DNA from 4 places in the Psychrobacter sp. TWR1-1-1 genome. Region 1 is predicted to be linked to each of the others. Evidence: predicted binding sites of a transcription regulator. Region 1 holds the regulator's gene; each other region holds the start of a gene.
What was found. The regulator PhoB, encoded in region 1, activates phosphate uptake and scavenging genes when phosphate is short. The targets are predictions, from matches to a motif close to TGTCATNAANCTGTCATAA.

Region 2: ACP69U_RS08815 (porin) is a predicted target of PhoB. The motif match lies at 5,025-5,043, and genes of this name have one in related genera.
Region 3: ACP69U_RS11850 (inorganic phosphate transporter) is a predicted target of PhoB. The motif match lies at 6,239-6,257, and genes of this name have one in related genera.
Region 4: pstS (phosphate ABC transporter substrate-binding protein PstS) is a predicted target of PhoB. The motif match lies at 6,470-6,488, and genes of this name have one in related genera.

What each region holds. Positions count from the first base shown of each region.
Region 1 covers NZ_JAFCTE010000005.1:194,592-202,887, forward strand. The annotation lists gene ACP69U_RS07170 (M23 family metallopeptidase) at 1-321, shown strand, start outside; gene phoR (phosphate regulon sensor histidine kinase PhoR) at 318-1,421, opposite strand; gene phoB (phosphate regulon transcriptional regulator PhoB) at 1,502-2,206, opposite strand; gene dtd (D-aminoacyl-tRNA deacylase) at 2,363-2,818, opposite strand; gene asd (archaetidylserine decarboxylase) at 2,931-3,773, shown strand; gene ACP69U_RS07195 (DUF1287 domain-containing protein) at 3,921-4,526, opposite strand; gene ACP69U_RS07200 (HD domain-containing protein) at 4,618-5,247, opposite strand; gene ACP69U_RS07205 (isochorismatase family protein) at 5,379-5,954, opposite strand; gene ACP69U_RS07210 (rhomboid family intramembrane serine protease) at 6,157-7,875, opposite strand; gene fadA (acetyl-CoA C-acyltransferase FadA) at 8,082-8,296, opposite strand, start outside.
Region 2 covers NZ_JAFCTE010000007.1:111,738-120,033, reverse strand. The annotation lists gene ACP69U_RS08835 (heavy-metal-associated domain-containing protein) at 135-359, opposite strand; gene ACP69U_RS08830 (heavy-metal-associated domain-containing protein) at 623-877, opposite strand; gene kdsA (3-deoxy-8-phosphooctulonate synthase) at 908-1,783, opposite strand; gene ACP69U_RS08820 (CTP synthase) at 2,014-3,648, opposite strand; gene ACP69U_RS08815 (porin) at 3,844-4,887, opposite strand; gene ACP69U_RS08810 (malate synthase G) at 5,620-7,818, opposite strand.
Region 3 covers NZ_JAFCTE010000014.1:33,607-41,902, reverse strand. The annotation lists gene ACP69U_RS11880 (ATP-binding protein) at 1-323, shown strand, start outside; tRNA gene ACP69U_RS11875 (tRNA-Asp) at 609-685, opposite strand; tRNA gene ACP69U_RS11870 (tRNA-Val) at 737-812, opposite strand; gene ACP69U_RS11865 (glutathione peroxidase) at 1,117-1,602, opposite strand; gene msrB (peptide-methionine (R)-S-oxide reductase MsrB) at 1,765-2,190, opposite strand; gene ACP69U_RS11855 (aminotransferase class I/II-fold pyridoxal phosphate-dependent enzyme) at 2,837-4,477, shown strand; gene ACP69U_RS11850 (inorganic phosphate transporter) at 4,599-6,206, opposite strand; gene ACP69U_RS11845 (ATPase) at 6,845-8,296, opposite strand, start outside.
Region 4 covers NZ_JAFCTE010000003.1:142,161-150,456, forward strand. The annotation lists gene argH (argininosuccinate lyase) at 1-452, shown strand, start outside; gene ACP69U_RS04365 (oxidative damage protection protein) at 759-1,049, shown strand; gene phoU (phosphate signaling complex protein PhoU) at 1,137-1,943, opposite strand; gene pstB (phosphate ABC transporter ATP-binding protein PstB) at 2,063-2,989, opposite strand; gene pstA (phosphate ABC transporter permease PstA) at 3,087-3,992, opposite strand; gene pstC (phosphate ABC transporter permease subunit PstC) at 4,084-5,037, opposite strand; gene pstS (phosphate ABC transporter substrate-binding protein PstS) at 5,234-6,397, opposite strand; TPP riboswitch at 6,690-6,833, shown strand; gene thiC (phosphomethylpyrimidine synthase ThiC) at 7,081-8,296, shown strand, end outside.

The DNA.
Region 1 (8,296 bases):
CGCAGTCATGAAGGTATCGATATCTTTGCCGCACGAGGCACACCAATACGAGCCACGACACAAGGCATCGTCAGCAAAGTTGGTGAAAATACGTTAGGCGGTCGTGTGGTGGTGGTGGTTGGACCAGGCGGCGCAGGGCATTATTATGCGCATTTAGAAGATTATGCAGATATTAGTCCAAACGACTGGGTTAATGCCGGCGATATCATCGGCTACGTCGGCGACAGTGGCAATGCAAAAGGTACGCCGCCACATGTACATTACGGTATTTATATCAGCGGCAGTGCAGTGAACCCCTATCCACTTTTACAAAAAGATTAGGGTACCGCAGCTGATCTAATGTGGGCAGCTGGAAATACCATACTGAACGTCGAGCCTACCCCTTCTACTGATTCAATTTGTAAGTTAGCCTCATGCTGATATAAAACGTGTTTAACGATTGCCAAACCTAGCCCTGTGCCGCCAGTCGCCCGACTACGACCTTTATCAATACGATAAAAACGCTCCGTCAACCGTGCGATATGCTCAGGTGCAATACCAATACCGTTGTCTTCGACGGCAAATCGGCAACCTTCTGACGTTTTTGTCCAGCTAATGGCGATATTACCGCCCTTGGGCGTGTATTTGATGGCATTAATCACCAGATTAGAAAGCGCGCTATTTAGATACATCTCTGAGCCATACAGTCCGTCATAAGTGTCTATCTGCAAGTGAATGGTATGCCCATATTCTTGATTGTACGCTTGCGCATCATCATAAACATGGGTCAGCAGCTTGGTCATATCAATATAGCTGAGCTCATGGGTTTCTTCGATTTCGATGCGAGATAACAGCAATAAGTCATTCACAATTCTATTCATACGCGCAGTCTGTTGGCTCATCAGCTCAAACCCGCGCTTCCAATGCGGCGGCATATCTGGCTGATCCGAAAAATTTTCTAGATAGCCCATCATGACGGTCAACGGTGTGCGTAACTCATGCGAGACATTCGCCACAAAATCGCGGCGCATCTCCTCCAAATGATGCAAGCGCGTCACATCATAAATAATGAGCAGCTTCTCATCGCCAAAAGGCGTGAGCTCACACTTTAGATAACGCTTGGGCGCGCGCCACGAGACAATGTGTACACCATCCTGAGCACCATCGTTAGGGTTGGTCGTCGCCTGATAATACTGACGAAATTCAGGCGCACTAATAAAGTCAAAAATGCACTTACCTTTATCTGACAACTGTAACAACATTAAATCTTCGGCGGCCTGATTCCACCATTCAAGCCCATCATCGTCATTGAGCAAAACCACCGCATCACGCAATGCGCGTAGTGCGCTTCTAATTTTTTTGAGTTGATCCGTTGTATTCTGCTGAGTTGCTAGCAGTGATTTATTTTGTTGGTCGCCTTGAGCCGATATTAGGGTGTTCATCCATCATCCTTATCACTATTCGCCGTTTTTCACTGTGCTACGATTGACATACTGCTTTTATAGCGAATAAAAACCGTCTGTTAAATTGGTTCAATAAAGCTAGAAAATCGATAGCCTGTCCCGCGTACTGTCTGTATCAACGTATCACATTGATGCGGTCGTAATAATGTCCGCAAACGTTTGATATGCACATCAATGGTTCTATCTTCGATATATACATTACCGCCCCATACTTGGTCTAGCAGCTGCGTCCGCGTATAGGCACGCTCTGGATGACTCATAAAAAATGCCAATAATCGATATTCCGTAGGCCCGACATCAACCACTTTACCAGCCGCTGTCACCCGCTGACTTTTGGGATCAAGGCTCAGATTGCCGATTTCGATAGGTTTATCGCTACTGAGCGCGTTACTACGCCGCAATACTGCTTTGATTCTGGATATCAACTCTCGTGTCGAAAAAGGCTTGGTCATATAATCATCAGCACCAGCATCAAGGCCATGCACCTTGCTGTCCTCTTCACTTTTAGCCGTCAACATAATGACTGGTATCTCAGCGAGTAGCTCATCGTTTTTGAGCAATCGACAAAAATCAATGCCACTTTTATCACCGGGCAGCATCCAATCTAGCAAAATCAGCGCAGGACGGTGATCGACCACTTGTTGGTGCGCCTCAGATACATCCGCTGCCTGCAGACTATCAAATCCCGCCATCTCTAGTGTCATGACGATCATTTCACGAATCGCAGGTTCATCTTCAACAATCAAAATTTGCTCATTATACATACGGCATTCTCAGTGTTAGAGGACAACATTTAGCTGACAAAAAAGGCGATAAATGCTCGCCTGCTGCTCCCTATTAAACGGGGTAATTATGACAGTTTAATGACATTCAACTTTTAAGCGGTTCATAGGTCTCGTGACGGCTAATGCTTAGTTTACTCAATTCACTTCTAACAAGAAATTCAATGGCCCGTCATTGACGCTCGACACTTGCATATTGGCACCAAACTGACCAGTTGCCACGTTTGGATGTTGCGTGTTGGCATAGACGACCAATTGCGCAAACAATACTTGCGCCGCATCAGGTGCCATCGCACCACCAAAGTCAGGGCGACGACCCTTGTCTGTTTTTGCCATTAGCGTAAACTGTGATACCAATAACAGTCCGCCACCAACTTGCTGGACATTTTTATCCAGTTTGCCGTACTTGGCAGGATCATCATCATTGTCAAAAATACGATAGGTGAGGATTTTATCCACCATTCGCTGTGCGCTTGTTATGTCGTCATCAGGCCCTAAACCAATATAAGCCAATATGCCTTGCTCAATCGTACCAACACACTGCGCATCGACGGTGACACTAGCATGGCGTACGCGCTGTATAAGTGCTTTCATTTATAGATTCCTTACCAATTATGCCCATACAATAATACGCCGTCCATGATAAAATACGGCCATTCTCTTGCTTATTAATTATTACATCACACCCTATTTTGGTAGCCTCATTATGAATGTATTCACTACTTTACAACAGCTTGTCCCGCAGCAGCAACTGAGTAAAGTTGCTGGGCGTCTAGCCGCTAGCCGCCATCCTTATGTTAAACGCACGTTTATCCGTAGCTTTGCTAAAGCCTACAACGTCAGCTTGGACGAGTATGAGCGCCAAAGTCTCAACGCCTATGAGAGCTTTAATGATTTTTTTACTCGTGAGCTAAAAGAAGACGCGCGCCCTATCGACATGACGCCTCATGGTATTGTCAGTCCTGCCGATGGTATTATCTCGCAGTTGGGTCAAATTGACGACCATAAATTGCTCCAAGCAAAAGGTCGCTATTATGACGTTGGTCAACTGCTTGCTGACAGCGAAGATGGCCGCTATTTTGCGGATGGCAGTTTTGCGACGGTTTATCTTGCGCCCAGTAACTATCACCGTGTACATATGCCCTTCGCCGGTACTCTAACCAAAACCCGTTATGTACCGGGCACGCTGTTTTCGGTCAACAATACTACGGCGGCGAACGTGCCGGACTTATTTGCGCGTAATGAACGCTTGGTTTGTCTGTTTGATACAGCATATGGCAAAGCGGCGGTGGTGATGGTTGGGGCGATGATTGTCGCTGGTATCGAAACGGTGGCAACTGGTAAAATTTCCCGCACTGATGATATTCAAGAAGCTGAGCACAATATGAGCTTTGAAAAAGGCGATGAGTTGGGTCGTTTTTATTTAGGCTCAACCGCAATTGTCATTCTACCAAAAGGCGCAAAAGCAGATTGGCAGGACAGCATGAAAGCCAATAGCGTGGTAAAAATGGGACAGTTATTGGGTGAAGCAAAAGCTCAGAAAGCTTAATTTGTAAGAAACTCATAATACTGAAAAGCCCAGTTAAACGTAGATAATGACGTTTGACTGGGCTTTTTAATGGCTGTTAGTTTGTACTACTTCGATTTTGTATTGCTTGTTTTTACTACTTTAGGCTACCTTGTCTAAAAGCCTTTATCAATATCGAAAGTGCTTATGGATAGGATAAGCAAATAGGATGTTTTCCTCCTGCGTACCACTTCCGATATTATGAATAATCAGCGGCGTACCATCAGCAGCTACTTTATCTGAGACGATACCGATATGCGGCAAGTTACTCTTTTGCAGCCGCCATGACACAACGTCTCCCGCTTGAAAACTGCTTTTATCAGTCGTAGATAACGTCTGTCCATGACGCGCAAAAAACGTTTCAAGATTGGGCACGCGTCGATGATCGATATTTTTGTCCGTTGACTTTAAGCCCCAAGTCTTTGGATAGGCGGACCAATTTCCTTTCATATCATGGTTGACCAACTGCTGCAAATCCACATTTTGCAAACGATAAGCACGGACAATCACATCGGTACAGACACCAGTCTCTATTGGTACATCACCACGCGGAAAGTCCAGCTTACGGTAAGTAGGATCATAACTCACCGTGACACCGATCTGTTTTTTAGCATCGTGCGCCAATTTATCGCCATCACTGATAGGAGCAAGCGCTTGCGCCATTTGCGCTAGTCCCAGCATGCTGACAAAGGCTAGCGATTTGCACCATGTTTTATAGTTCTTAAATAAGTGCATGGAACCTCTCTATTATTATTGACACTATTCAATATAAAGGTTTTAAACAGCGTCAAACATTGCGAGTCAGTAACAAGGTGACGCTATCAATTTACTTATCAACCAACCACCCTTGCTGGGTCGCGTATTCAATGTTTTGTGATAACCAATCATGGATGGGAGGAAAGCTGTCTTTGATAAATCCATGCGCGCCAGCCACTTGCGAGCGTGTAACACCAAGCTCAACCCACGTTTTGCCCTCAGTATTTAAATTAAGCAAAAATGGCAACAAACGATCAACCACTCTAAGTAGATCAGCCTCTTTGCTATTACCTGTCTCCTGCTCTTCCCAGATCTCACTTAAATCAACAATCCCGTTACCACGCTCGCGTTGTAATCGAGCAATACCCTCACGTTCTTCGAGGTGCGCATCACGACGGGTATCAGCATATAAAAAAGTATCGCCCGCATCAATCTCACCCAAATCATGCACCAATGCCATCTTAAGCAATTTTTCATGATTGACGTCCAACTCAAACAATTCAGCGATTGACCAGCATGCCATTGCTAAATGCCATGAGTGCTCAGCAGAGTTTTCCAAGCGAGTCGTCCCCGTCACATAGCTGCGCCGATTGACACGTTTTAGGGCATCAAGCTCTAATAAAAAATGCGTGACGTCATCTATCTTAATATTTGCGTCGCGCGTTGGATCGGTCAATGTTATAGGTATGTTTGAGGACATATTTCTCTCTGGTTAAATGCAATACAGCGCCTGTCTTATCAAACGCTGTTTTCACGAAAATAATTTACAATAATTGAAACAACAATAACGCTAAGAGTTTGTCATTCATTCTCAACCCTTTATTGCATCCACTACTTAATCAAATTGCTAATAGTCTTAAAAGCAGGGTCTTGGCTACTGCGGCATAATTCAAACAGAATGGATTCTACTGTCGTAATCACGCCGCCAGCGCGTCGAATACGGCGAATGGCTTGCTTTTTGTCATAAGGAAAGCGCGACCCAACGGCATCGCCAATAATAACTGGCTGCATCCCATTATCCAATAAATCCAGCGCCGTTTGCATGACGCAAACATGGGCTTCGACACCAAATAATAGGACAATACTGCGATTTTGCTGTGCTAGATAATGCCATGAGTCATTATTATCACAAGCGCTAAAGGTAACTTTTTCAAAGCTTTTGGCATTATCACCTTCTAATACTTCACGTATCTCAGGTAGCGTATCGCCCAAACCTTTTTTGTACTGCTCGTTGAGCATAATTGGGATGTTAAGGGCTTGTAGACCTTTGATCAAAGTGACTGTCTTTTTGACGATATTTTCATGGTCATAAATATGCGGCGTTAAGCGTTCTTGAACATCGATTATCATCGCTTGGGTATTTTCGCGAGCGATTCGATAGGTACGATCGGTAATCATAGTAGACATGGCACACTCCTTGTACGGCTGACTTTATTGTTAAAGGCTATGTTAGTTTTATCATTGATATTGTCTTTATTAGCCTTATGCTCATTTAGTCATAGTTTGCTGAGTGCGTCAATGGAGATAGTCTCTAATAATGATTAATAACAATTCATCACGTTTGATTAATACTGCTTAGCGTAGGTTTTTGATTATGAATAGCCAATAACTATATATTATGACGCCTAGCATTACGTAATAAAGACTGTTTTTGAGTCATGACCATGCCCACACCGAAAGCAACGCCAAAACATAAGGTTAAAAGATAATACACCATATAAATGAGCGTGTTTATAAATGCAAAGAACATGCTGGTTAAAGTAATGATTAATATCGCAGCGATAGTACCGCCGAATAGCTCTCGATATTTTTTATTAAAAACCTTAAAGGCCACCAACGGTATCGCGATACCAAACAAGCCAAATGTAGCACCCCAAACACCTGCCATATCCATATCAAAATATAGTACCCCTAAAACATTAGCGAAAATACCACATATAAAAAACGCAATCGCAAAACGTATAGGACCCAATACTTTTTCCAAAATATAACCTGTAGCAAACAGCATGCCCAGACTCATTACTAAATGCATAATTCCTGCATGTACAAAAAGTGCTGTGACCACCCGCCAATATTGACCAGCTTGCAGCGCGTCCATCGTCAACCCACCTACACTATTTACCTGTCTAGATAAAGGGTCAATGATATCCATACCCATGAATACGGTTAGTATAAATGTACCTATACAGGTCAGTATTAACACCAACGTTGCAGGTCGTTCTTTATTATTTTTAAACCAAACTACTAGGCTCTTTGATACATCACTTACTGGTGCTCGTTTTTTTACGGGCTTTTGTTTTTGTATATGTTTTCGCTTTTGTATATGTTTTTGCGTACTTTTCTTTTCTTGACTATCAAACTCTGCTGCGAGAACGAGCAACAAGCACAGCACCATACCAATAAAAAACGAACCAAATCCCCAAACAAAATCACGATCTAAGCTATCAGCAAGTAATCCTGTTTCTGGCTTCAATATCAAGGGTGGCAAATTAGATTGCCTATTAGCCGTAGAAATCGTGTGTAAGTAAGCATTTCTGCTATTTGATGATTTAAGTTTCTTAAAGTAGCTGATAGTAGAGAGGTCGTTGGCTTCGTACTTATGGTGCGAGTCGTTAATAAACGCTGAGTATTGACTGTCTTTAATACTTTGGTCTGCGCGATTATCGTATTTCGTGTGGTAGCTAGAACCTAGCCAAATATTATCAGCGGCTATAAATGGCGTCGCAATGTAATAATCAATATGCAATGTTGAGTCAAAATATCGTCCACTGACTACTTGTGTTTCTATATAAGAAACGCTCTCTAATTTGAGTGGCTCAAAATCATTTACTCTGAAATACTTTTGCTTTGGATAATGACGAATATCATTCAAGCTATTTACTTCAATGACCTCGTAAGCCGCTTTGGATAAATAGTTTTGGCTGAGAACGAGCGGTATCACTAATGCTAGAACCATCGTTATAAAAAAGTAGCCTGAACTACTGCGCTTAACCCACTTTAAGGTTAAAAGCTCATACCTCGGCCACATCCAAATACTAACGACTAAAACAGATAACAGAAAAGGAATACCAAAATCCCAATAGCCTTCCTTTAAAGGTAGAATATCTAGATAAATATCAAGCAACCAGCGTAAAGCCCCAAAAAGCAGAATGGTCAGGACACTAAGACCTAAATATGGCAAGAATACTTGCTTTAGTTTTATTATGATCGATTCTTTAGCGCTTAGGTTTTGTGTTCGCTTCTTTTTATCCCTTTTGCTTACTCTTTTTTTGTTTCTGCTTCTATTTTTATCTTTATACCTATACTGGCTTTGCTTATTATTATCCATGCCCTATCACCATTCATTTATAGTAAACCAAACTCTAATTTTGATAGCCTTTTTTACTCAACCAATAATGGTATGCTGGGGTTTAGCATAATTACTTATATTATTTTACTGTAGGCACAAAAAAGCGCCTCCAACATTAAGTTAGAGGCGCTCATCTTACAAGATATTAAAACATATTAATCAACAAATATTAGCTTAGCTGAAACTTAAACACGCTCAATAATAGTCGCGATACCTTGACCAAGACCGATACACATCGTCGCAAGCCCAATTTCAGTATCTGACTGCTCCATGGCGTTTAGCAAAGTAACCGTGATACGAGCACCTGAACACCCTAGTGGATGACCTAATGCAATCGCGCCACCATTAATGTTGACGATGTCTTGCTTGTCCGTCAAGTTTAAGGCTTTTAGTACTGATA
Region 2 (8,296 bases), on a different contig from region 1:
AGTCAAACAAATAGCACACTTTTAAATTTAATATTGGTATGGTCACACTGAATAATGAGTACGCTACTATCAATAATTTTTAACCATTAAAAAACCAGCCTTGATAGCCGGTTTTTTAATACAAATGAAGCAGGTTAAGCATTAGCAACAGTGGCATCAAAGCCTGCATCGTCGATAGCAGCAGCAATTGTTTCTACACTGGTTTTGCTATCATCAAAAGTAACCGTCGCTTGATTATCTGCCAGCTCAATACTGATATCGTCTAAGCCATCGATATCGGCAGTGGCGTTATGAACACTGGCCACACAGCCACCGCAAGTCATGCCATCAATTTTGATAATACGTGTTTGGTTTGCCATGAGAGGCTCCTTATTTTTGTAACTGAGTTTTTATAGGTAAATACTTTTATTAAAGAATTGCTTTTATAACTGTCTTTTTAAGACGGCTATCTTTTAAGACGTTATAAAAATAGCACTTAACCAGCTTAAGCCCTATCACGGTTAACAACAAGGCTCTTTGATTATCACTTTATTAATAGAACCGTAAATAATGGAACTGTAAATAATAGAACCGTGAATTTATGCCTAAGTGACAGACAATAGCGCTTATTTTAGAATAACGTCTAATCATCATGACGTGGGTTTTGCGGTGCATCAAGAGGAAATGGCTGAGTCACATAATCGACCGTACTGATTGCCGCCGTAAACGCATGGATACTGGTGTCTGTATCTTCATAACGTATGGTGGCAACATGATTATCAGGATCAAGCTCGATGGCCGTCACTCCTGTGATATTTTTCAGCGCTGTCATCACACTCTTTAATCCTTCATCATCATCGATATTTTCGATACTGACTGTTGCTGTTTGCATCGCCATAATCTCAGCCTCTTATTGTCTATGAATACATTAATGAGTATCTAACACCTCAAAGCCTTTGACCAAGTCATCAATTTGCTTCAGCTGATGCAAAAACGGCTCTAATTGGCTCATACGTAGCGCACACGGACCATCGCATTTTGCAGTCTCTGGGCTTGGATGCGCTTCTAGAAACAACCCTGCCAATCCTGTCGCCATCCCTGCTCGTGCCAATGTTGTGATTTGTTCACGGCGTCCACCCGCACTATCGCTACGGCCGCCTGGCTGCTGTAAACTATGCGTCACATCAAAAAATACAGGGATATCCATCTGCTTCATGGTATCAAAACCAAGCATATCAACGACCAAATTATTGTAACCAAAGGCACTGCCGCGCTCACAAAGGATCAACTTATCGTTGCCGCCCTCAAGGCATTTGTTAACGATATGACGCATCTCATGCGGCGCTAAAAACTGTGCTTTTTTGATGTTAATAATCGCATCTGTCTTAGCCATCGCGTGTACTAAATCTGTCTGACGCGATAAGAATGCAGGTAATTGAATAATATCTGCGACTTCAGCGACGGGTGCCGCTTGATAAGGTTCGTGGACATCCGTGATAATAGGGACTTGATATTTTTCTTTAATTTGACCCAGCCAATCAAGACCCTGCTCTAATCCAGGACCTCGATATGAGTGCAGGCTTGAACGGTTGGCTTTATCAAAACTGGCTTTGAAGACATAGCCAATCCCCAAACGCTGACATATTTCGACATATTGCTCTGCAATCTCAAATGCCAATTCCTTTGATTCTAAGACATTCATACCACCAAATAACACAAATGGTTGGTCGTTACCGATATTAAGAGTATTGCCATTTGGCGTAGTAAGTTTGATATGTGATTGCGCCGTTGATAAATATTCCATGAAGTCGTTGCCCTCTTTATTGTTATTAATATTTCTCTCCCATATTGTAACCGATAGACTCAGTAAAAAAAGGGGTTAAGCGTAATTGCTGACCAACCATTAAAAAAATTGTCATGTTTATTGCTTAAAAACAATCTCATTCATAACCACAGTCATAAAATTAAACGCAAAAAAAAGACCAATCCGAAGATCAGTCTTTTTTATACATGTAAGTTTTTATACGTTAACGATTATTTGCTTTCGTTATAGTTCTTGGCCGCTTTTACAAAGCTGTTGAACAGTGGATGACCACCACGTGGCGAGCTGGTAAATTCAGGATGGAACTGTACGGCGACAAACCAAGGATGATCAGCAATCTCGACCGATTCTACTAGATGCTGTTTGGCAGAATAACCAGATATGGTCATGCCTGCTTGCTCTAATGGCTCGATATAGCGATTGTTCATCTCATAACGATGGCGATGACGTTCAGTGATATTTTTAGCGCCATAAATTTGGCTAAGCTTGCTGCCAGCAACCAGTTCGGCTTGCTGCGCGCCTAGACGCATGGTGCCGCCAAGGTCCGAGTCATCACTACGAATCTGTAATTCGCCGCGCTCATCTAACCACTCAGTGATGAGACCAATGATAGGCTCTGCCGTTTTGCGATCAAACTCAGAAGAGTTGGCATCGATTTTGAGTACATTACGCGCGTACTCAATCACTGCTAGCTGCATACCAAGGCAAATACCTAAATATGGCACGTTGTTTTCACGAGCATAAGTGATGGCTTTTATCTTACCATTGGTACCACGCTCACCAAAACCACCCGGTACTAGGATGGCATCGGCATTGTGTAGCTGCGTCAATAAACTGTCATCGTCTTCTAGACGCTCAGCATCGACATAGTCAATTTTGACATCGGCTTTATGAGTGATACCAGCATGCAGCAGTGCTTCGTTGATCGATTTATAAGCATCAGGCAACTCGACGTATTTACCAACCATCGCTACCGTAAGACTCATTTCAGGATTAAGCTGAGCTTCAACTACTTTATCCCAATCACTTAAATCTGCTTCTGGTACATCTAAACCAAAACGCTCACAGATCAAATCATCAAGATCCTGCTCATGAAGCGTGCGTGGAATCTGATAAATACTTTGCGCATCTTCACACATAATAACCGCACGCTCTTCCACATTGGTGAACAGCGCTATTTTGCGACGGTTGTCTTGCGAGATGTGGTGATCAGAGCGGCAAATCAATATATCAGGCTGCAAACCGATAGAACGTAGCTCTTTTACTGAATGCTGCGTTGGTTTGGTTTTGGTTTCGCCTGCACTAGCAATGTAAGGAACTAGCGTCAAATGCATCAGCATAGCTCTATTACGACCAAGCTCCACTTGCATTTGGCGGACGGCTTCCATAAATGGTAACGATTCGATGTCACCAACGGTACCGCCAATCTCAATAATAGCGATATCATAACCTTCACCACTGGCTAAGATTTTACTCTTAATTTCATCAGTGATATGTGGAATAACTTGTACTGTACCACCAAGATATTCACCACGGCGCTCTTTATTCAAGACGTTTTGATAGATACGACCACTAGTAAAGTTATTGCTCTTACTCATTTTTGAATGGCGTAAGAAGCGCTCATAGTAACCCAAATCTAAATCAGTCTCTGCACCATCTTCAGTGACGAATACTTCGCCATGCTGGAATGGGCTCATCGTACCTGGATCGACGTTGATGTACGGATCCATCTTGGTCATCGTGACGGTCACGCCACGGGCTTCTAAGACCGCTGCAAGAGAGGCTGCGGTGATACCTTTTCCTAGTGAGGACACTACCCCACCGGTCACAAATATAAACTTGGTCATAGTACTCTGTCGGTAATTGGTAAAGAAGGATTTTACTAAAAATACGTCAAAAAATATAGGGCAAAAGCACAAACTCTTTGAAACATTCAATCTTTAGTACTTAGCTATTATAACGCACTACCCACTCAAAAAGGATATAACAAAAAAAACTCACCCCGAAGGATGAGTTTTTATAATCAGATTCTAATGCTTAGATTAGAATAAGTATTCTAGACCACCACCGATAGCTAATACGTCAGCATCAGCATTGCCAATATCAGCTGAGTTATTACCAGCATAAGCGTGCACAATCATATTGTCTTGATAGAAGTATTTACCACCAACAACGATTTGATCTGAGTCAAAGTTGTTAATGCCATCCAAGTTATCAGTTTTATTATACTGAACATATACAGTTGCTGGGCGAGCAAAGTTAGATAGGCCTAAAGCACCACTAACTACTAGACCTTTTTCTTTCTTAGTAGAATAATCATAGTCAAAATCAGCTACTTGATACAAAGCACCTAGAGTCACAGGAGCTGCCATGTATTTACCTAAATCTACAGTCGCTGTACCACGGATGATATCACCAGCAATATTTTGGTCTTTGTCGTAAGCAACACCAGCAGTGAAGCCAGTACCTTGGTCAAACATTAATGCAGCACCAAAGCCACTATCGCGATCTTTGCTTGATTCAACAAAGCTTTCGTCAGCACTGTACATTACAGAAAGCTGTAATGGAAGACCGTTATACTTTGGAGCCATCCAAATAACTGAGCTATTGATACGTCTACTATCAGCCATATTTAGGCCACCATAGTTTTCGTCTTCTTCAAGCTTATTACCACCTAAGTTATCCCAATAACCATCGTTTACAACAACGTTGTTAATCTTGTCTAAAGTAGATTGGTTTTTACCAGCACGGAACTCACCAAACTGCTTGTTTACAACACCAAGATACGTATCACGATTGCTGAAACCATCGCTATCGCCATCGACACGTGTGCCATACTCTAACTGATAGATAACATCAGTGTTAGCAGTCATGGCTTCAGAGCCTCTTAGACCGATACGTGAAGAATTTGAGTTAATCTGTACTGAATCAGAATCTCTGTCTGCATTATCGGCACCATTTGGGTAGTCAATTTCAGCATTGACATAATCGGCAGTTACGAATGCTTTACCGTAGATAGTTGGAGCTGCATTGGCTGCAGATACAGATAAGGCAGCAACTGCTGTAGCTAAAAGTAGTTTTTTCATGGGGTATCTCCACTTTACAATTTTAGTAATAAGCTAGCTATGATTAGCTGGTGCTCATAATGGTATCGTCACAAATCCTCAAAGATATAATGTGTAACTGGCTACCGAGATTAGTCAGAAACAAGTGTGGCGAAGTTCTATTACAGTAAGATGAAAAAAACAATGACTTACATAACTGGGATTAAAAAGTAACTGCCATGTAATCTTAGGTCTTTATCGCTCCGTTGCGTAACATCCGTTACCAAACTCATACTTCGAATACAAGCATAACAACTTTGACATAATTTGCAACATTTTTTTTAGATTTTTAAACCCAGTATTTGTTGAATGCCATATCTACTATAGAATGTAGGTCATTGTAAAAAAATCCCTATCCGCTCAAATAGATAAAGATACTATTGATTAATATAATTACCAAGAACTTGAAACTAGCTTAATGAATACCCTTTCATTAACAAAAATAAAGCCCTACTTGTTCATTAACAAATAGGGCTAATAAGAATTAATAAATGTGATTTATGACATATTGATAGTCACAATTGAGATCGGAAAATTGCTACAAGAACAGTAAAAAAGGTGTTTTCACTGCTCTTGTTTCCAGACTATAACCTTAGTCAATGGCTATTACAGACTCCTTATTAAATATAGAAACCAAGAAGAAGCTTAGTCAATCATATAAGTCTCATAATGTAATATCAAGCATGCCATATTTTAATGTTAACCTACGCAATATTAGCAGCCTGCTTTTAGATCAAGACGTGCCTGATGCAATAATGGCTCAGTATAACCACTCGGCTGCTCACGACCTTTAAACACTAAGTCACAGGCCGCTTTAAAGGCATAAGAGTGGTCAAAGCTATCTGCCATCGTCTGATAGTCGCTATCGCCTGCATTTTGCTCATCCACCACTTTTGCCATACGCTTCATCGTATCCATCACTTGCTGCTCGCTCACGACATCGTGATGCAACCAGTTGGCAATATGTTGACTTGAAATACGTAAAGTCGCACGGTCTTCCATCAGACCCACATCATTGATATCCGGTACTTTAGAACAACCAACGCCTTGATTTACCCAACGCACAACATATCCTAAGATGCCCTGAGCATTGTTGTCTAGCTCTTGCTGCTTCTCTTCGTCTGTCCAACTGGTGTTTTTTGCTAAGGGGATGGTCAAAATGTCGTCTAAACTGGCACGTTCACGTGATTTTAGGCTGTCTTGAACATCAGCAACACTTACTTGATGATAGTGCATACTGTGCAAGGTTGCTCCTGTCGGTGATGGTACCCATGCAGTACTAGCACCAGACTTAGGATGGGCAGCTTTGGTGTCCATCATCTCTTTCATCTCATCAGGCTTCGCCCACATGCCTTTACCAATCTGAGCAACACCCTGTAGACCAGTCTCTAAACCGATATCAACGTTCCACTGCTCGTAGGCTGGCTGCCATGCTTGTGACTTCATCTCACCCTTAGGTACAAATGGGCCTGCATTCATGCTGGTATGCATCTCATCACCAGTACGATCTAAGAAACCTGTGTTAATGAAAATGACACGCTCTTTCGCTTGGCGGATGGCTTCTTTTAAGTTGACCGTCATACGGCGCTCTTCATCCATGATACCGATTTTGATGGTATTACGCTCTAAGCCTAATAAATCTTCTACTGCATTGAATAAATCGTTGGCCATTTTGACTTCTTCAGGGCCATGCATTTTTGGCTTCACGATATACATTGAACCTTTACGTGAATTCGATAGCTCATTTTTACCTTTAAGGTCATTGAGCGTTAATAGTGGCGTAATCAGACCATCCATCAAGCCTTCAAATATTTGTTCTTGACCATCACCCAAGTCGACCAATATTGCAGGGTTTTGCATGAGGTGACCGACGTTACGAATCAGCAATAATGAACGACCTGGCAGGATAAGCTTGCCACCATCTGGGGTGGTGTATTCACGATCTGGATTTTGCTGACGTGTGCGGGTTTTGCCACCTTTTTCAAATGTTTCTTGCAAGTCACCATTCATGAGACCAAGCCAATTGCGATACACTTCCACTTTTTCTTCTGCATCAACAGCAGCGATTGAGTCTTCACAATCTTGGATCGCCGTAATGGCTGACTCTAGTAGCACATCTTTGATATGAGCAGGATCGTCTTTACCGACTGGATGATTGGCATCTATTTGAATTTCTGCATGCAAGCCGTTGTTTTTTAATAAAATACCCGTTGGGTTTGCGGCATCACCGACGAAACCAACGAATTTTTCTGAATCTTTTAGCTCAGTACTGCTATCACCTTGGACAATCTCAAGCTTACCATCGACCACTTTAAAGCCGGTCGCGTCGTTATATGAACCTGACGCCAATGCAAAGTTTTCATCTAGGAATTGTTTGGCATAAGCAACGACAGCAGCGCCACGAGTTGGATTGTAACCACCTTTTGCTTCTTGACCATTTTCGTCACTGATAACGTCAGTACCATATAAAGCATCATACAGGCTACCCCAACGAGCGTTGGTTGCGTTCAATGCGTAGCGCGCATTACGTACTGGTACGACCAGCTGCGGGCCTGCAATATGCGCAATCTCATCATCGACATTTTCTGTGCTAACTTTAAAATCATCGCCTTCTGGCAACAGATAGCCAATCTCTTGTAAGAATGCTTTGTAAGCAGGATAATCAATGTTGCCGTCTTTAGCAGGATGCTGCAGGTGCCATTGGTCAATCTGCGCTTGAATCTTGTCACGAGTTGCAAGCAATGCTTTATTGCGCGGCGTAAACTCTTTAATGACCTTTTCAAAACCTGACCAATAACTGTCTGAATCAACACCGACTTTCGGCAGCACTTCGTTTTCAATAAAGTCATACAATTGCTGGTCGATGGCAAGAATGCCTTTTTGAATACGATTGGCGTTAGAAGACTGGCTCATGTTGTTATCCTTATCTGTTCGTGAGGGGTGTAAATACGAAGTTGCTACCGCAATGATTACACATTGTCGGCCTTAGGCATCTATTCCAAATTTAGATGAAATACTAAGTAAACCTACTGATATATCATACAAGCTTGTCGTGAATAGTGACTCAACTATTTATGCTATGCTATTAACCTATGTTTTTTGCCGCATTAGCCATTAGCATAGTCAAAGCATTTGATTATGGTGTCAACCTCGCTTAATGTACTTAGTGTACAATTTGAGCTCGGTTGCCTTGTACCCACTTTAAACGGTTCAACTGCATAATATTGGCAATCATCACCACTGCAACAATACAATATGGCTACACATCAATAGTAAGACAAAATAGCGCTTAAGCAAAATATCATCCTACTATCAAACAAAGAAATAAACAAGAAAACATCATTCATTAAATAAATACTGGGGTTGTATAAGAATGATAACCTATATGACA
Region 3 (8,296 bases), on a different contig from region 1:
ACAGTATCATTACTATTACTGCCGTTTCTAAGACTGCTAGCCTCATAAAACATAACGCTCACGCCCTTAGAGAAACGGCTCAGCAGCCATCACTAAACATCACCATCACTAATCGCTTGCAGACGCCTCTAACTCAAGCGGAAGCAGATAGACTGTTTGAACGCTTTTATCGTCATCACAAATCCAATAATCAGCATTCGGGCACAGGGCTGGGATTGGCCATCGTACAAGCGATCGTCAATGCCCATAACGGCAAAGTCAGTATTACCATTAAGGATGGGTACTACTTTCAAGTTAACGTACAGTTATTAAAAGAATCATAGGGCGGGTTTAATCGAGAATGGTCACTTTTTGGTCACCGAGTAGGTGGTCAGCAAGCGGGTGGTCATCGATTTTCAAAAGGTAGAATGTATGCAACCAAACTTATAGAGAATACATTATTGAAGATAGACTATTCCCTAAGAGTTGATAAAGAAAAATAGTCAACCTTTATAGATAAAGGCTGTAAGAGGAATTTTAAACACAAAAAAACCCCAAACAAAGTTATGTTTGAGGCGAAACTTGCTTAAACCCAAAGGTCTAAATTCGTTTTAGCTTTTTACTAAATATGGCGCAGCGGACGGGACTCGAACCCGCGACCCCCGGCGTGACAGGCCGGTATTCTAACCAACTGAACTACCGCTGCTTAGGTCGTCTTAGCATCTTCTCTTATTACAGAGACACTCGCTAAAAAGAGTGGTGGGTGATGACGGATTCGAACCGCCGACATTCTGCGTGTAAGGCAGACGCTCTACCAACTGAGCTAATCACCCTGAGAAGCGTTAAAAAATTGCACTGCAATTTTAGCTTCGCAAATTAAAATTCCTTAAAGAGAATTTTATAGAAAGTTTAATCTTTAAAGTTGTCACGCTTTAAGTCAGTAAAAATCCTAACAACATTGAAATTAATTAAGTCCCCTTGCTGTGGGTGTGTATTATATAGATTTACACATAGCTGTCAAATAGTATTTTCAGTTTTTTAGCCTATTTTATAGGTTTTTATTTATTAATCTGACAAGCCTATGTTTTCATTGGATTTATATTTTTATAAAAAACCAATGAATTTTCAAGCATGACCCTATTTACTGGCTAATGCTTGTTCGATATCCATTTTTATGGCTTCTGGTTTGGTGGTGGGCGCATAGCGGTCAATGACCTGTCCATCTTTACCAATTAAAAACTTAGTGAAATTCCATTTGATACCGTCTGTTAATACGCCACCCTTTTGCTCTTTAAGCCAATCAAAAATAGGATGAGCGTCTTTGCCATTGACATCAACCTTCGCCATCATTGGAAAACTGACACCATAGTTCTTTTGACAAAATGCGCCAATCTCCTCATTACTGCCTGGATCTTGCCCGCCAAATTGATTACAAGGGAAACCAATAACGACCAATCCTTGATCTTTATATTGCTGATATATTGCTTCTAAACCTTCAAATTGCGGCGTAAACCCACATTTGCTGGCGGTATTGACGATTAATAATACCTTACCTTGATAATCAGCAAAGGCTTGTACAGTTCCGTCCATGTGCTCAGCAGTAAAATCGTAAATCGTGCTCATCATTTGTCCTTAAATCGATTAAGTTATTATTTTGATAGTCTTTTAAACCGTGCTCATTTTTCAATAACAGTGAAAATATTCATAATGCTAATCACTGGCAAGGCAGCATCTCGCGCTGCCCTGCCATGATTCTAAAATACTCTAAGCAATTTATTTTACCAATTACTTTTCAGATTTATCTAAATCAATAGACACAGAATTGATGCAATAGCGCATCCCTGTCGTCTCGCTTGGGCCGTCAGGGAAGACATGGCCTAAATGTGCGCCGCAGTTACTACAGGTCACTTCTGTCCGCGTCATGCCCAGCGAATTATCCACATGCTCCTCGATAGCGCTGTTATCAACTCCTTGGTCAAAACTTGGCCAACCACAGCTGGCATCAAATTTATTGCTTGAGTCAAATAAGCTCGCACCGCAGCCTTTGCAGCGATAAATACCGTCATCAGTCGCATCGTTATAGACGCCCGTAAATGGGCGTTCTGTACCCTTTTCACGCATCACGTGATATTCATCAGCACTCAAACGCTCTTTCCAATCAGCTTCTGTTAATTGGCTGATCTCTTCTTGGCTAAGTTGATTGTCTTGCATAATGTATCCTTAATTTAGGTATGTATTATCTCATCCATTAGCATTAGCTTTTATCTGCTATTAACTAACACTTTATCGCCATATTTTTATAAAAACGATGGGTCTTATCTATTGTTTATCCACTCAATATTCAAGGCATACATTACAAGAAAACCATCATAAACAAGTGATAGCGTAAGGTATTGAAAAAGCTATGATAAATAAAATACAGCAAATTTTCTTAACATATCAATGAATACAGATGTAGCCATGACAATAACTTTCTGAAAGAAGTTTGATATCTAGGGCGTGTCCTCAATTCAATCGATTATCTTCTAAATGGGCTAAAAATGGCTAAATTTTGCCAAACATCGTCAAATAGCTTATCAATATCTCGATATTATTTGCACTACTTTCCTTGTTTAACGACAATTTATCTCAGTTTTATTACCATTTTTAAAATAAGGACACGGCCTAGTAGAGCAGCAATGAGGCAGCGATAATACTGCCAATGCAAGTTATTCTTGCATTGGCAAATACACTACCCTTAAAAACAGCTTGCATTGATACTGATAATGCAATAATATCTTGCATTAAGGCTTAATTAAAACAAATGCCTGCTTTCCTTCTCTCGATTACCAACTACTGAATAAAGGCTTGAATGACTATGGCTGATGACAAGAATAAAGGCTCACAAGCCGAAAGACTGGTACAGCTACGTCGTGATAAAGGGCTGACTGCTGAACAATTAGCGCAAGCCATGACCGCAGCAGGCGCAAAAGTCAGTCGCGGGGCTATCTCAAATTGGGAGCGTGGCACCAATGGCATTGTGTCATCTAGGCTGCCAACGCTCGCACACATTTTAGGCTGCAGCGAAGGCTATCTGTTACGCGGTGAACTAAAAAACGACAGTAATAATAAAGAGGTGAGTAAGAGCGCTCATTCTCATAATAAGAATAGTCAAAATACGTCATCTGCTCAAACTGACGAGATACATGACTCCCAAGCCAATCAAACAACTACAACTCCTACTATAGATACAAACTCACAAAATAACCCTATGAGTGGTCACACTATGAACACAATAAAAAAATCGGATAAATTACAAAATGTTTGCTATGACATTCGCGGTCCGCTACTACAAACAGCCAATAAGATGGAAGCCGAAGGCAAACGTATATTAAAGCTGAACGTCGGTAACCCAGCCCCCTTTGGTCTAGAAGCCCCGCATGAGATTTTGCGCGATGTGGCGATGAACCTACCAGACGCGACCGGTTATTCCGACTCGCAAGGGATTTTTTCAGCGCGTAAAGCTGTCCTACAGTACTATCAATCAAAGGGGTTGCTATCGGCAGTTGATGTCCGTGACGTCTATTTGGGCAACGGAGTTTCTGAGCTGATTGTAATGACCATGCAGGCTTTAATGAATGATGGTGACGAAGTGCTTATCCCAATGCCAGACTACCCGCTTTGGACGGCAGCGGCGAACCTAGCTGGCGGCACAGCGGTACATTATCGCTGTAATGAAGACGATAATTGGCATCCTGATATCGAAGATATTAAATCTAAAATCACCTCTAAAACCAAAGGTATCGTGGTGATTAACCCTAATAATCCAACGGGTTCACTTTATAGTGATGAATTGCTGAAACAAATTATTGAGGTCGCTAAAGCGCATGATTTAATCATCATGGCCGATGAAATTTATGATCGTATTCTTTATGATGATATGGTACACACCCCAATGAGCACCTTGACTGATGATGTGCTGGTGCTCTCATACAACGGCTTATCTAAATCGCATCGTATCGCGGGATTCCGCGCAGGTTGGATGATGGTGTCTGGCAAAAAGCACCATGCCACTGACTTTATCGAAGGCTTGGACATGTTAGCGTCTATGCGCTTGTGTTCCAACGTCCAAGGTCAATATGCCATCCAAACGGCGATGGGTGGCTATCAAAGCATGAAAGAGCTCACGTCAGAGCGTGGGCGCTTATATAAGCAGCGTGAAATGGCCGTGTCACGACTTAATGCGATCAAAGGTATCTCTTGTACCATGCCACAAGGCGCGTTTTATTGCTTTCCAAAGATGGATCCTGATATTTACCCTATCGAAGATGATATGGCATTTATGATGGATTTGCTTGTTGAAGAAAATGTATTAATGGTGCAAGGAACAGGCTTTAACTGGGATAAGCCCGATCATTTCCGCTTGGTATTTTTGCCAAACCTACATGATTTAGAAGATGCCATGGACCGCTTAGATCGCTTCTTTGCCAAAAAACGCAAACAATTTGGTACCGAATAGACCTTAACTTGACATAAAAAAAACGCTTATCGGCATGATGCTGATAAGCGTTTTTTATTTGAAACGTGCTTATAAATAAGGTTAAATAAGATTTAAGCAAAAACCTTAATAAGCGTACGTGTTAAAAAATATTGACCAAAATAATATAACTGATTGCAGACATTGCCGCTGCTGCAGGAAGAGTAATGATCCATGCCAAACCGATAGGTTTCATCAACGCCCAATTGGTGTCTCTATTGACGATACCGATACCCAGTACTGCACCGACCAAGGTATGCGTGCTTGATACGGGCAGACCCATGGTTGACGCGCCCATTACCACTGCAGCCGCAGCCAATTCAGCTGAAAAACCAGAAGCGGGATGCATTTTTGCCAAGTTGGTACCAACCGTTTGAATAACTTCTTTACCAATGAACCAAAGACCAACGATAAGCGCAACACCAAAAGTCAGCATAACCGCAGGTGGTACAGCGGCTTCAGTCGCAATGCTATTGGTACGGATAACATCCATAATAGCGGCAAAAGGACCGACTGCATTGGCAATATCGTTTGAGCCGTGGCTAAAGGCAAAAGCAGAGGCGGTAAAGACTTGCATCCAGCTAAACATAATAAACGTCGCTTTGGTCAAATCCTCTTTATGTTTACCGCGGATACTCTTGGTATAGATAAAGGTCGCAAGCCACACCAGCGCCGCGATCATACCCATGATTAAAAAGCCTTGCAGCGTCGTCATGCCATTATTGACATTCTTTAGACCCTTAAAGATGACCAAAGAGGCCATGACCGCGCCGCCTGCTGCCGCAATGATAGGAACCCATTGCTTCAACGCTTTTAGCGTATCAAGGTTGCTGCGTTCATTTTCAATTTCATAAAGCTGTTTATAGTAGTCAGTCTCTAAATCTTCAACATCGCAATCATCATCTTTATAGATTTCTTGATCACGTAACATCGCTGACGTATAGGCCAGCTGTTCTGATTCTGTTAAACCGTCCAAAAATTCTTTGTGGTTTTGTTTTAAGGTTTTTTTGTCGCCTTTCAAAGTCGCAATGTGCGCCTCTGTTCTATCATTATATTCAATGATGTTTTTCTTAATCTGTCCATATAATACATAGGACAAAACGCCGCCCAATAGCGGTGATAATACCCAAGAAATCGCGATGGTGCCAATCGTACTCCAATTCACCGTTGATAATGCCATTTCAGTACCACCTAACGTGATACCTAATACAACAGAGCTACCAACAACGCCGCCAATAATGGCGTGCGTGGTCGAAACGGGCAGACCTTTTTTAGTGGCAAATAACAGCCAAAATGCGGCAGCGATGAGCGCTGACAGCATGACATAAATGAATTGGTTGGGCGTTACCGAAAGGCCATCTAAATCGACAATGCCGCTTCGAATGGTATCGGTGACTTCACCACCTGCCAGTACGGCTCCGGATACTTCAAATATCGCTGCGATACCCAGTGCCTGCGGGATAGTCAACGTCCCTGCACCTACTGAGGTACCAAAGGAGTTGGCGACATCGTTACCACCAATATTGAATGCCATAAAGACACCAAAAGCAGTGGCCACAATAAATAGCGTCGTCTGTTGACGCATCGTGTAATCTAGACCCCACCACAAAAAGTAGGCGGTCATCGCAATCAGTAAAATGGCAAAAAATAGATTTATTCTCATAGAACCGACTGATTTGGCTGGCTCTGTAGAACTGTTGCTAATACCCATACGTTGATACGTCCTGCGTAAGCTGATTGAAATTATAGGCGGTTGATGACATTGCGCGGCTATTAATAATGCTCGTGATAACTTCTGACATTAATATAACGTATATGAAACGCGCAATATGCTTGCTAAAAACGGTTTTTCTTACTGCTATCTTGGTGCTCTACCCTAACGCTTATCTTTTATTTACTCGTATTTTATTTTACGTAAAGGCAGTAAATAAGGTAAAACACATCACTCAATATGTCACAAAGCCGCAAGGAATATTGCCAAATCGTCTGATTACAGCAGCTTGCGGCTTAGATATGTCGTAGTAATAATTTTGGTTCTAATAACTGCTATTGTAAGAACCTTTGCCAAATTTATTAACCAGAGTGATTAAAATGTCTGTGTCAAAGGGTAAAAACACTCTACTCACTCAGTGAGTTTCGTGCACAGCAGGAGCTATTACGCGCCTATTATATTAAATATAAGCGCATAATGCATGATGATATTGCAAGATTTGTAACTGCCAGCATATGTGTTAGAAAACATCCTGCTGTAACGCAGCATTATACTCTCTTTCCCTGAATTTATTTAACGTTAAATATATAATTATGGCGCTTTGTAACCAGCTACCTAATTGAATGACCAATCGCATATCAGCTGCCACACACCGCTGATAGTTGCTTAATCGCATGATCTAAAACATCCAAACGTGCTTGACGCTTCTCATTGGTCGCGATGACGCACCACGGTGCGTGCTCTGTATCGGTACGTGCCAGCATATCCGCCGCAGACTGCACATAATCCGACCATTTATCACGGTTACGCCAGTCATCATCCGTCAGCTTAAACTGCTTGTGCGGTGTCTTTTGACGTGCCTCAAAACGTTTAAGCTGTTCTTTTTTATCGATAGCCAACCAGTATTTGATAACGATTGTCCCCGCCGCGGCTAAATCCGCCTCAAAGCGATTGATTTCATCGTAAGCACGCTGCCATTCTTCATCCGTGGCAAAACCCTCAATGCGCTCAACCAAAACGCGCCCATACCAAGTCCGATCAAAAATGGCAATACGGCTAATACGGTCGGTTTGCTCGTTCGGAAGTTTGGTCCAAAAACGCCATAGATAGGGATGTTGCAGCTCATACAGCATTGGCGCACTGATATTATAAATTTGATACTCGCGTGGGTCGAGAGGCGCAACCAATCTTTTAATCGCGCCACCTTTGCCAGCAGCGTCCATTCCTTCAAAGGCAAAAACGATATGACGCCCTTTGCGCGCACGCAGCAACTGTGCAAGGCGAACTTGTTTTTCTACCAACGCATCACGGTAGTCCGACTTGTCAATCTCTGCCTCATCGATATCTTTTAAACATTTAGGAATTTTTACAGGTTCAAACTTTGCTGATTTGAGTGCTTGCTGAGCTTGCTTCTTAGCCTTTGATTTATCAGAGGTTTGTACTTTATTGATTTTACTACTTATTAGCGCGGTTTGCATCGCTTGTAGCACTTCATGGCAAAAATGGTCAGCCGCATCTGATTTGTCATCACCATCAATGATGATCCAATCATCTTGCTGGCGTAGCAGAACGGTAGCCACTTGATTAAAGGTTTCGATAACTTTTTTACTATTCCAGTCAATTTGGTATAAAAACTGCGGATCGGCTTCATCGTCATTCAGTCGCGCTTGCAACGTTTCGATATCGACATGGAACCAGCATTTAAGCAGTCGGGTTTGATTGGCAGCTAGGTCTTGTTCGAATGCTTGTAGCTTAATAAGCTGCTGCTGTAAATAGGCTTGCCATTGCGCAATCGGCAACGTCTTGTCGTTGTCTGACGTTGCCATACGCATGACGTTATAAAGCAAGTCAGCATACCAGTTGCCAAAATAAACCATCACATCGCCATGACGGGGTAATGCCTTGGTATGTGCTTGCCAAATCGGCTGATACGCTAAGGGACAATCACCAACGGTTGCCTCAACTTTAAGTAGTCGAGGATCTACCCATTGTCGCAATTGCTTGACAGCAGTGCCCTTGCCTGCCTGCTCCATACCATTGACCAATACCAATAACCCTGTTGGTTTATTGAGGGTTGGTGGCGTCTGTTG
Region 4 (8,296 bases), on a different contig from region 1:
AGAGTCAGCCACTGGCTTATAACAAAGACAACCAAGAAGACAAAGAGCCGTTGTTTGATTGCGTCGACACCCTTACCGGCTGTTTATTGGCTTTTGCTGATATGCTACCGAATATCACCCCAAATAAAGAAAACATGCGCGCTGCCACAATGAAAGGCTATGCAACAGCGACGGATTTGGCCGATTATTTGGTACGTCGTGGTGTGGCTTTCCGTGATGCTCATGAAGTGGTCGGTAACGCTGTCGCCTTAGGTATCAAAGAAGGTGTTGATTTGAGTGACTTATCACTGGCGCAGCTACAGCAATTTAGCGATGCTATCGGTGATGATGTATTTGACTATCTAACGTTAGAAGGCTCACTAGCAGCCCGTGACCACTTAGGTGGTACAGCGCCAAATCAAGTTAAGCAAGCCGTTGCTCGCGGTCGCAGTCGTTTAGAAGTGTTTGCGTAAAAGCGCATTGTTGACCTGACAGCTTCTACTATCAAAAACACCCGCCCCTGCTGCGGGTGTTTTTGATACCATGATGAGGTAAAGTAAATTCAGCTAATAATATTTAAGTCACTTATGCTGAATAGGTGCTAACTAATACCATTCACAGAAATTAGAGTAGCAAGGAAAACGAATGAAAGTACTACGCCTTGTAGACTAAGCGAGTTTGACACAGCTAATCTTACTTTTTGGGTTTGGTATAACTATTCTCATGAGTGATTCAATAACATATTTTTATAATAACTAAACCCTAATAAGGAGTGCCTTATGACTGAGACTTTTAATCCGCAAGCCAATACGGTATTTTGCCGTAAGTATCAGCAAGAATTGCCAAAAATGCCGCACCCGCCTTTTCCTAATAAAAAAGGTCAGGAGCTACAAGAAACGGTATCTGACAAAGCGTGGAAAGAATGGCTTGAACAGCAAACGATGCTGATTAATGAAAACCATCTAAGCATGTTAGATCCTGCTGCCAAAAAATTCCTCACCGAACAACGTGATAAATTTTTAGATAATGAAGATTATGAGCGTGCACAAGGTTGGACGCCGGAGAGCTAATTGTTTTTATTATTGCCACAATATAAAAAACGCGCTATTTAATATAGCGCGTTTTTTTGGATGTAAAACTTACGATGAACTATTTTTTCAGCCCTCATCACCGTTTGAGTCTACAAAATCCGTGGCTGACTTGACGGCAGGTTTAGTGGCAGACAGGGTGCTGACTTGGCGCGCCGCCATACGGTCATTGGCTTCTTGCACGGCTTTTTCGACCAGCGCATAGTCGGAATGACGCACATCTTGCCCACTAATATAGTTAATCACCAGTTCTGCAATATTTTGTGCATGATCGCCTACTCGCTCAAGCGCGCGCAATACCCACATAATATTGATGACTTTTGAAACGTGCCGTGAATCTTCCATAATATAGGTCATTAAAGCACGGATGGCGGACTGATACTCATCATTGACCATGCTATCGTTACGCATGACCTCAAACGCTTGCTCAGCATTTGATTGGCTAAATGCCTCTAGTGCATTGTGTAGCATGAGACGCACTTGATTGCTTAGGTGTTGAACTTCTGCATAGCCATACGACAGTTTACCTTGTGCCGCAATTTTTTTGGCCATTTGAGCAATTTTGACGGCTTCATCACCGATGCGTTCTAGATCAACCACGCCTTTACTGATGGACATGACCAAGCGTAAATCGCTGGCGGCGGGCTGGCGTTTGGCGACTAGTAGCAAGATATGCTCATCCAACTCGACTTCCATTCGATTGATATCAAAGTCCATATCAATCACCTCTTGCGCCAGTGTCTCATTTTTATCGATAAGCGCATGGATCGCTTTCGCCACTTGGTTGGCCGCGCTATCACCCATGTATAGAAATAGACGGATAGCTTCATCAAGGTCTTGGTCAAAACTTTTGGAGATATGCTTATCGCTTTGCATAAGAGGTATTCCCTAAAATCCATATTTTGGTAGCGCGGTGTGGCTGTTGAGTCGAACAGATTGGCTCACGATATCTTATTGAACGTATCGAGCACGTCGTCCTTGCTCAGACCGCGATGTTAGCCATAACGACCCGTAATATAATCTTCCGTCGCGGTTTGGGCAGGCTTGGTAAATATCTGGTCGGTCTCGCCCATCTCAATCATATCGCCTAAGTACATATAGACGGTGTAATCTGACACCCGTGCGGCCTGTTGCATGTTATGCGTAACGATGGCAATGGTGTAATCCTGTTTTAAGTCTTCAATCAAATCTTCGATCGCACCTGTCGAGATAGGATCTAACGCTGACGTTGGCTCATCAAGCAATAACACTTCAGGCTTGGTCGCGACGCTACGTGCGATACACAAGCGTTGCTGCTGACCACCTGATAACGAAAGCCCTGACGCTTTTAGCTTGTCTTTCACTTCTGGCCATAATGCGGATTTTTTGAGTGCCCACTCTACTCGATTGTCCAGCTCAGCCTTGCTCAACTTTTCATAAAGGCGTACCCCAAAGGCGACATTGTCATAGATTGACATCGGGAATGGGGTTGGTTTCTGAAAGACCATGCCAACTTGGGCGCGCAGCAAATTGACATCGACGTCTTTGCCCAAGATATTGTTGCCATCAAGATTAATATTGCCTTCTGCCCGCATCCCTGGATATAAGTCATACATCCGATTAAAGGTACGCAACAGCGTCGATTTGCCGCAACCTGAAGGACCAATGAAAGCAGTGACTTTTTTATCAGGAATATCGATATTAATATTTTTTAGCGCCTGAAAGTCACCATAATAAAAATTCAGATCCCGAATTTGCATTTTTGCTGTAGGCATGTTTTTGGGAATATCATGAAGCGTTTGTTTGGTTAGGCTGGCAATATCTGGCTGCTCCATTTGTGCTGCCGTCGACATCGGTCTGTTTAATAAACTGTCTGTTGTTGGATTAAATTTATCTGCCGCATTGAATTTATCGACAGGCTTTTTTGTACGGATTTTGCTCATGACGTCATTCATAATGTGTTCCAACCCAGCTCAATGAATATAAATGGAAGTAAATGCTCGAGGTAATCTAGGACAAGCCTTAATTTACCATCAGCCTTTATTTAGCCTGACCTCTACTACCGATGAATCTCGCCAAAATATTTAATACCAAGACAGAGGTCGTGATTAGCAACGCTGCCGCCCACGCTAAGGTATGCCAGTTATCATAAGGACTCATCGCAAACTGGTAGATGGTATTGGGCAAGTTGGCAATAGGCTGACCCATATCGGTACTGAAATACTGGTTGTTAAGCGCCGTAAATAGCAACGGTGCTGTCTCACCGGTGATTCGAGCAAATGCCAGTAACACCCCAGTGGTCAGTCCTGCTCTAGCTGCCTTAATCGTTACTTGAGTCACCATTTTCCACTTGGGTGTGCCAAGTGCGTAAGCCGCTTCACGAATGCTATTAGGAACCAGATTGAGCATATTCTCAGTGGTACGTACGACCACAGGAATAACGATTAATGCTAATGCTAACGCGCCTGCCCAACCAGAGAAACTTTGACCTTTTACCATCAATGCATAAATAAAGAGACCAATTACAATCGAGGGTGCCGATAACAAAATATCATTTAAGAAACGCGTTACCTTGCCAAGCATACTGCCCTGAGCGAACTCGGATAAATAAATACCGGTCATAAGACCAATAGGCGCACCGATAAACAATCCTGAAAACGCGAGCATTACTGAACCGACAATGGCGTTACGCAGCCCGCCCGCACTCATCGGTGGCGGTGTGTCAGCAGTAAAAATAGGCAGCTGCACAATACCTTGAAAGCCTTCCACGAAAAGCGTCAACAAAATCCAAAACAACCAAAATAGTCCAAAAACCATCGCCGACATGGCAAAGCCTAAACCTAACTTGTTGGTCAAACGGCGCTTGTTATAAAGGCTTTGATTGTAGCGGCTAGCACTGTTTGGCTGAGTCGGTAGTGGTGCATTGATCGCATTGTTAGCAGCCATACTATTTATTTCCCATATCTTTTATCAATATCTATCAATGTTTATTGATGTCCAATAAATCCGTAAAAGACCTATCGAGATTGCCAAACGACTACCGATTGCCTGCCTTGTGATCCATGCGCATGAGCATGAGTTTTGCTAGAGATAGCACAATGAAGGTGATGACAAATAAGATTAAGCCTAAATGTAATAAGGAAGCCAAATGTAGCTCACTCGACGCTTCGGCAAACTCGTTGGCTAAAGCTGAGGTAATGGTGACACCAGAGGTAAATAAACTCGGACTGATGTTAAAGGCATTACCAATCAAGAAAGTCACTGCCATCGTCTCACCCAATGCCCGACCCAGTCCTAAGATCACGCCACCAACCACGCCAGCTTTGGTATACGGCAAAATGATCTTGAACATAACTTCCCACGTCGTCGCACCCATGCCATAGGCCGACTCTTTGAGCAGGTCTGGCACGACCGAAAAAACATCGCGCATGGTAGCGGCGATAAATGGAATAATCATGATGGCCAGTACAAGGGATGCCGTAAACATGCCCAATCCCATTGGCGCGCCCGTAAACAACTTGCCGATGATAGGTAGTGGGCCAATGTGCTCAATGAACCATGGCTGAATGTGATCACCGAAGAAAGGCGCAAAGACAAACAAACCCCACATACCGTAAATGATAGAAGGGATACCCGCTAATAACTCAATGGCAATACCAAGTGGTTTTTTGAGGAAGGTTGGGCACATCTCGGTCAAAAATATGGCAATGCCAAAACTGATTGGTACTGCAATCAAAATCGCGATAAAGGATGTCACCAACGTACCATAGATAGGTGCTAGCGCCCCGTACTCATTGGCGACCGTATCCCAATTATTACTGGTATAAAATCCAAGACCAAATGTTTGAATGCTCGGCCATGCTCCGATGATCAAGGAGACTAAAATGCCGCCCAACGATAAGAGTACTAATATGGCAAAAGCCTTGGTGGCATTCACAAACAATAAGTCATAGCGCTTTTGTTTAGCCAGTTGGGACCTTAAATCATTCATAAGTGTCTCAGCATTAAATAGAATCAAGTCAAAATAGTAGAAGCATTCATTCGGTTTTATCACAACAAACTTGTCATCAAATTTGCTGTGATAAAACCTCTCAAATAACTACCGGAGAATAGTTATTCGAGAGGATAACTCGAAAGGGACTAGTAAGGCACTGACAAGGTATTAAAGAATATTTAGCAGAAACAGGTTACTGAGCAGGCTTATAAACAGGCTGTCCATCACTGCCTTTTACCTCGTTCCATTTTTCCTTGAATAAGGCCACTGCCGTATCAGAAAATGGGACATAGTCTAGCGCCATGGCGCTGTCATCACCTTGGCTATAAGCCCAATCAAAGAAGTTCAACACGCCAGCTACTTGCTGAGGATTCTCTGGTTGCTTATGTACCAAGATAAAGGTCGCAGCAGCGATCGGCCATGCTTGCTCAGTCTCAGAGTTGGTGATGACTTTATAAAAGCCTGCTTGCTGTGACCAGTCGATATCACCTGCCGCAGCAAATGTCTCAGCAGATGGCTGAACGACGTTGCCAGCAGCGTTTTTCAATGCAGTATGTGACATGTTGTTTTGCTTAGCGTAAGCATATTCCACATAACCGATAGAGTTTTTCATACGATTTACATAGCTTGATACGCCTTCGTTACCTTTACCGCCAGCACCAGTCGCAGACGTTGGCCATTTGACTGTTTTATCAACACCAACTGTGTCTTTCCAGTCTGGCGAGACTTTGGCTAGATAATCCGTAAAGTTAAACGTTGTGCCAGAACCATCTGAGCGGAATACCGTCGTAATAGCGGCATCAGGCAAAGTCAAATCTGGGTTCATGGCTTTAATGGCTGGGTCGTTCCAGTTACTAATCTTACCCAAATAGATGTCTGCCAACATTGCACCGTCTAATTTCAACGCGCCCGGCTCAACACCATCGATGTTGACGATTGGCACGACGCCACCGATAACCGTCGGAAACTGAATCAAGCCTGCTGCGTCTAGCTCTTCAGGCGTCATCGGCGCGTCAGATGCCCCAAAATCGACTGTTTTTGATTCGATTTGTTTGATACCACCAGAAGAGCCAATCGACTGGTAATTGACTTGACCACCGGTAGCAGCGTTATAGTCGTAAGACCATTTGGCATAGATAGGCTGCGGAAACGATGCCCCTGCACCCGTGATATTCATGGCGATATTCTCAGCAGATTTAAAACCTGTTGTAGAAGCAGACGTTGTCTGAGTGGTTGCTTCAGTGGTGGTGACAGCGCTACTGCTATCCGCAGCTGGCTCTGTCGTTTCAGTCGATTTATTACATGCCGTAAGCACTAATGTACAACTAACGGCCACTGCTAATAACGAATAACGCATGTAGGACTCCTAAAGTTTAACAACGATACAAAAAAGCATTGTTTGTGACATGCGTGCTATCTTGCCAAATCTTTATGACAGTTTAATGACAACCTCTGCAATCTTTCATTCGCTTTACATAATATTTAGATAAGCTATCTACAGCTCAGTAACATCAAGTGATTTCAATCACTAGTACTCTAGAGTCGTTCTCATAAAAACATCGAACCTCAAACTCAACGCCTGATATTTTCATCTAAATATCATTAGCCCTCATTGCAGAACTTTGTTAGTATTGAGGTGATTTACAACACTGACAGACTCGGGGTGCGGTGTATTATGGACTTACTTTATAAGCTTGCTTTATTAAAATAGTCGCCTTTATACATTCGCTGAGAGATCACCCGCCGAACCTGATGCGGTTAGTACCGACGCAGGGAAGTCTTAAGCACTTTGTTATTTATGACAAAGGACGCGTAGAAATACCTTTTTATCATCATTACTGTCTTAATATGCGTTTTGCATGTCCAGATAGTGAGGATCGATACAAAGCTGCGTCCAATATTTGATGAGTATTATCTGCGACGATACGCTTTGGTCGCACCTGTATACTCATGAGATAAACTTGTCTAGATTACAGATGCTACCCCCGCAGCTACTGGCGGTGTTGCTTTTATTCAAAAACCAACACGCTAGGACAGCATATGACAACTTTATTAGCCACTTCTCCTTCTCAAAAACCTTCTAAGACAGACGCGTTAAAGACCCCTGCTCACCGCAGTACCAATGATGCGCGCTTTGAAGAAGACGCGCGCGACTTACATCGTATTTTACCTGCTTCTCGTAAAGTTTATATCGAAGGCTCTAGATCCGATATTCAAGTACCCATGCGTGAAATCACCCTTGATCCTACCCCTGTGCAAGGCGTTTCTGAGAACGAATGGGAACAGAACCCACCCTTTTATGTGTATGACACCTCTGGCGTTTATACCGATCCCAACGTTGAGATTGATTTGACGAAAGGCTTACCAAAGCTGCGTGAAGGTTGGATTGCTGAGCGCGGTGATACCGAGCAATTAAGCGGACTGTCTAGCTCTTACGGAATGGCACGCGCCCGCGATATCAGCACTGCCAATCTACGATTTGCTCATATCGACAAACCTCGCCGCGCCAAAGATGTCGATGGCAAAGCTGGCAACGTCACGCAGATGTACTATGCACGCCGCGGCATCATCACCCCAGAAATGGAATATATCGCCATTCGCGAAACGCAAAAGCAGCATGAGCTGACCGATATGCGTCAGCACGATGGTGAGAACTTTGGCGCCAATACGCCCACTGTTATTACCCCTGAGTTTGTGCGGAGTGAAGTGGCTGCAGGTCGCGCCATTATCCCAAATAACATCAATCACCCTGAATCTGAACCGATGATTATCGGGCGTAATTTTTTGGTGAAAATTAATGCCAATATTGGTAACTCAGCGCTAGGTTCTTCTATTGATGAAGAGGTCTCAAAAATGACGTGGGCCACGCGTTGGGGCGCGGATAATATTATGGATTTATCCACGGGTAATCACATTCATGAAACCCGAGAATGGTTAATCCGTAACTCTCCAGTGCCTATTGGTACAGTACCCATTTATCAAGCGCTAGAAAAAGTCGATGGCGTGGCAGAAGATTTAACGTGGGAAATCTTTCGTGATACGCTGATTGAGCAAGCTGAACAAGGCGTCGATTACTTCACCATTCACGCTGGTGTACTTTTGCGCTATGTGCCGCTAACTGCTGGACGCTTGACCGGTATCGTCTCGCGTGGCGGCTCCATCATGGCTCAGTGGTGCATGTTTCATAATAAAGAGAGCTTTTTATATACCCATTTTGAAGATATCTGCGAGATTATGAAGCAGTATGATGTGGCAT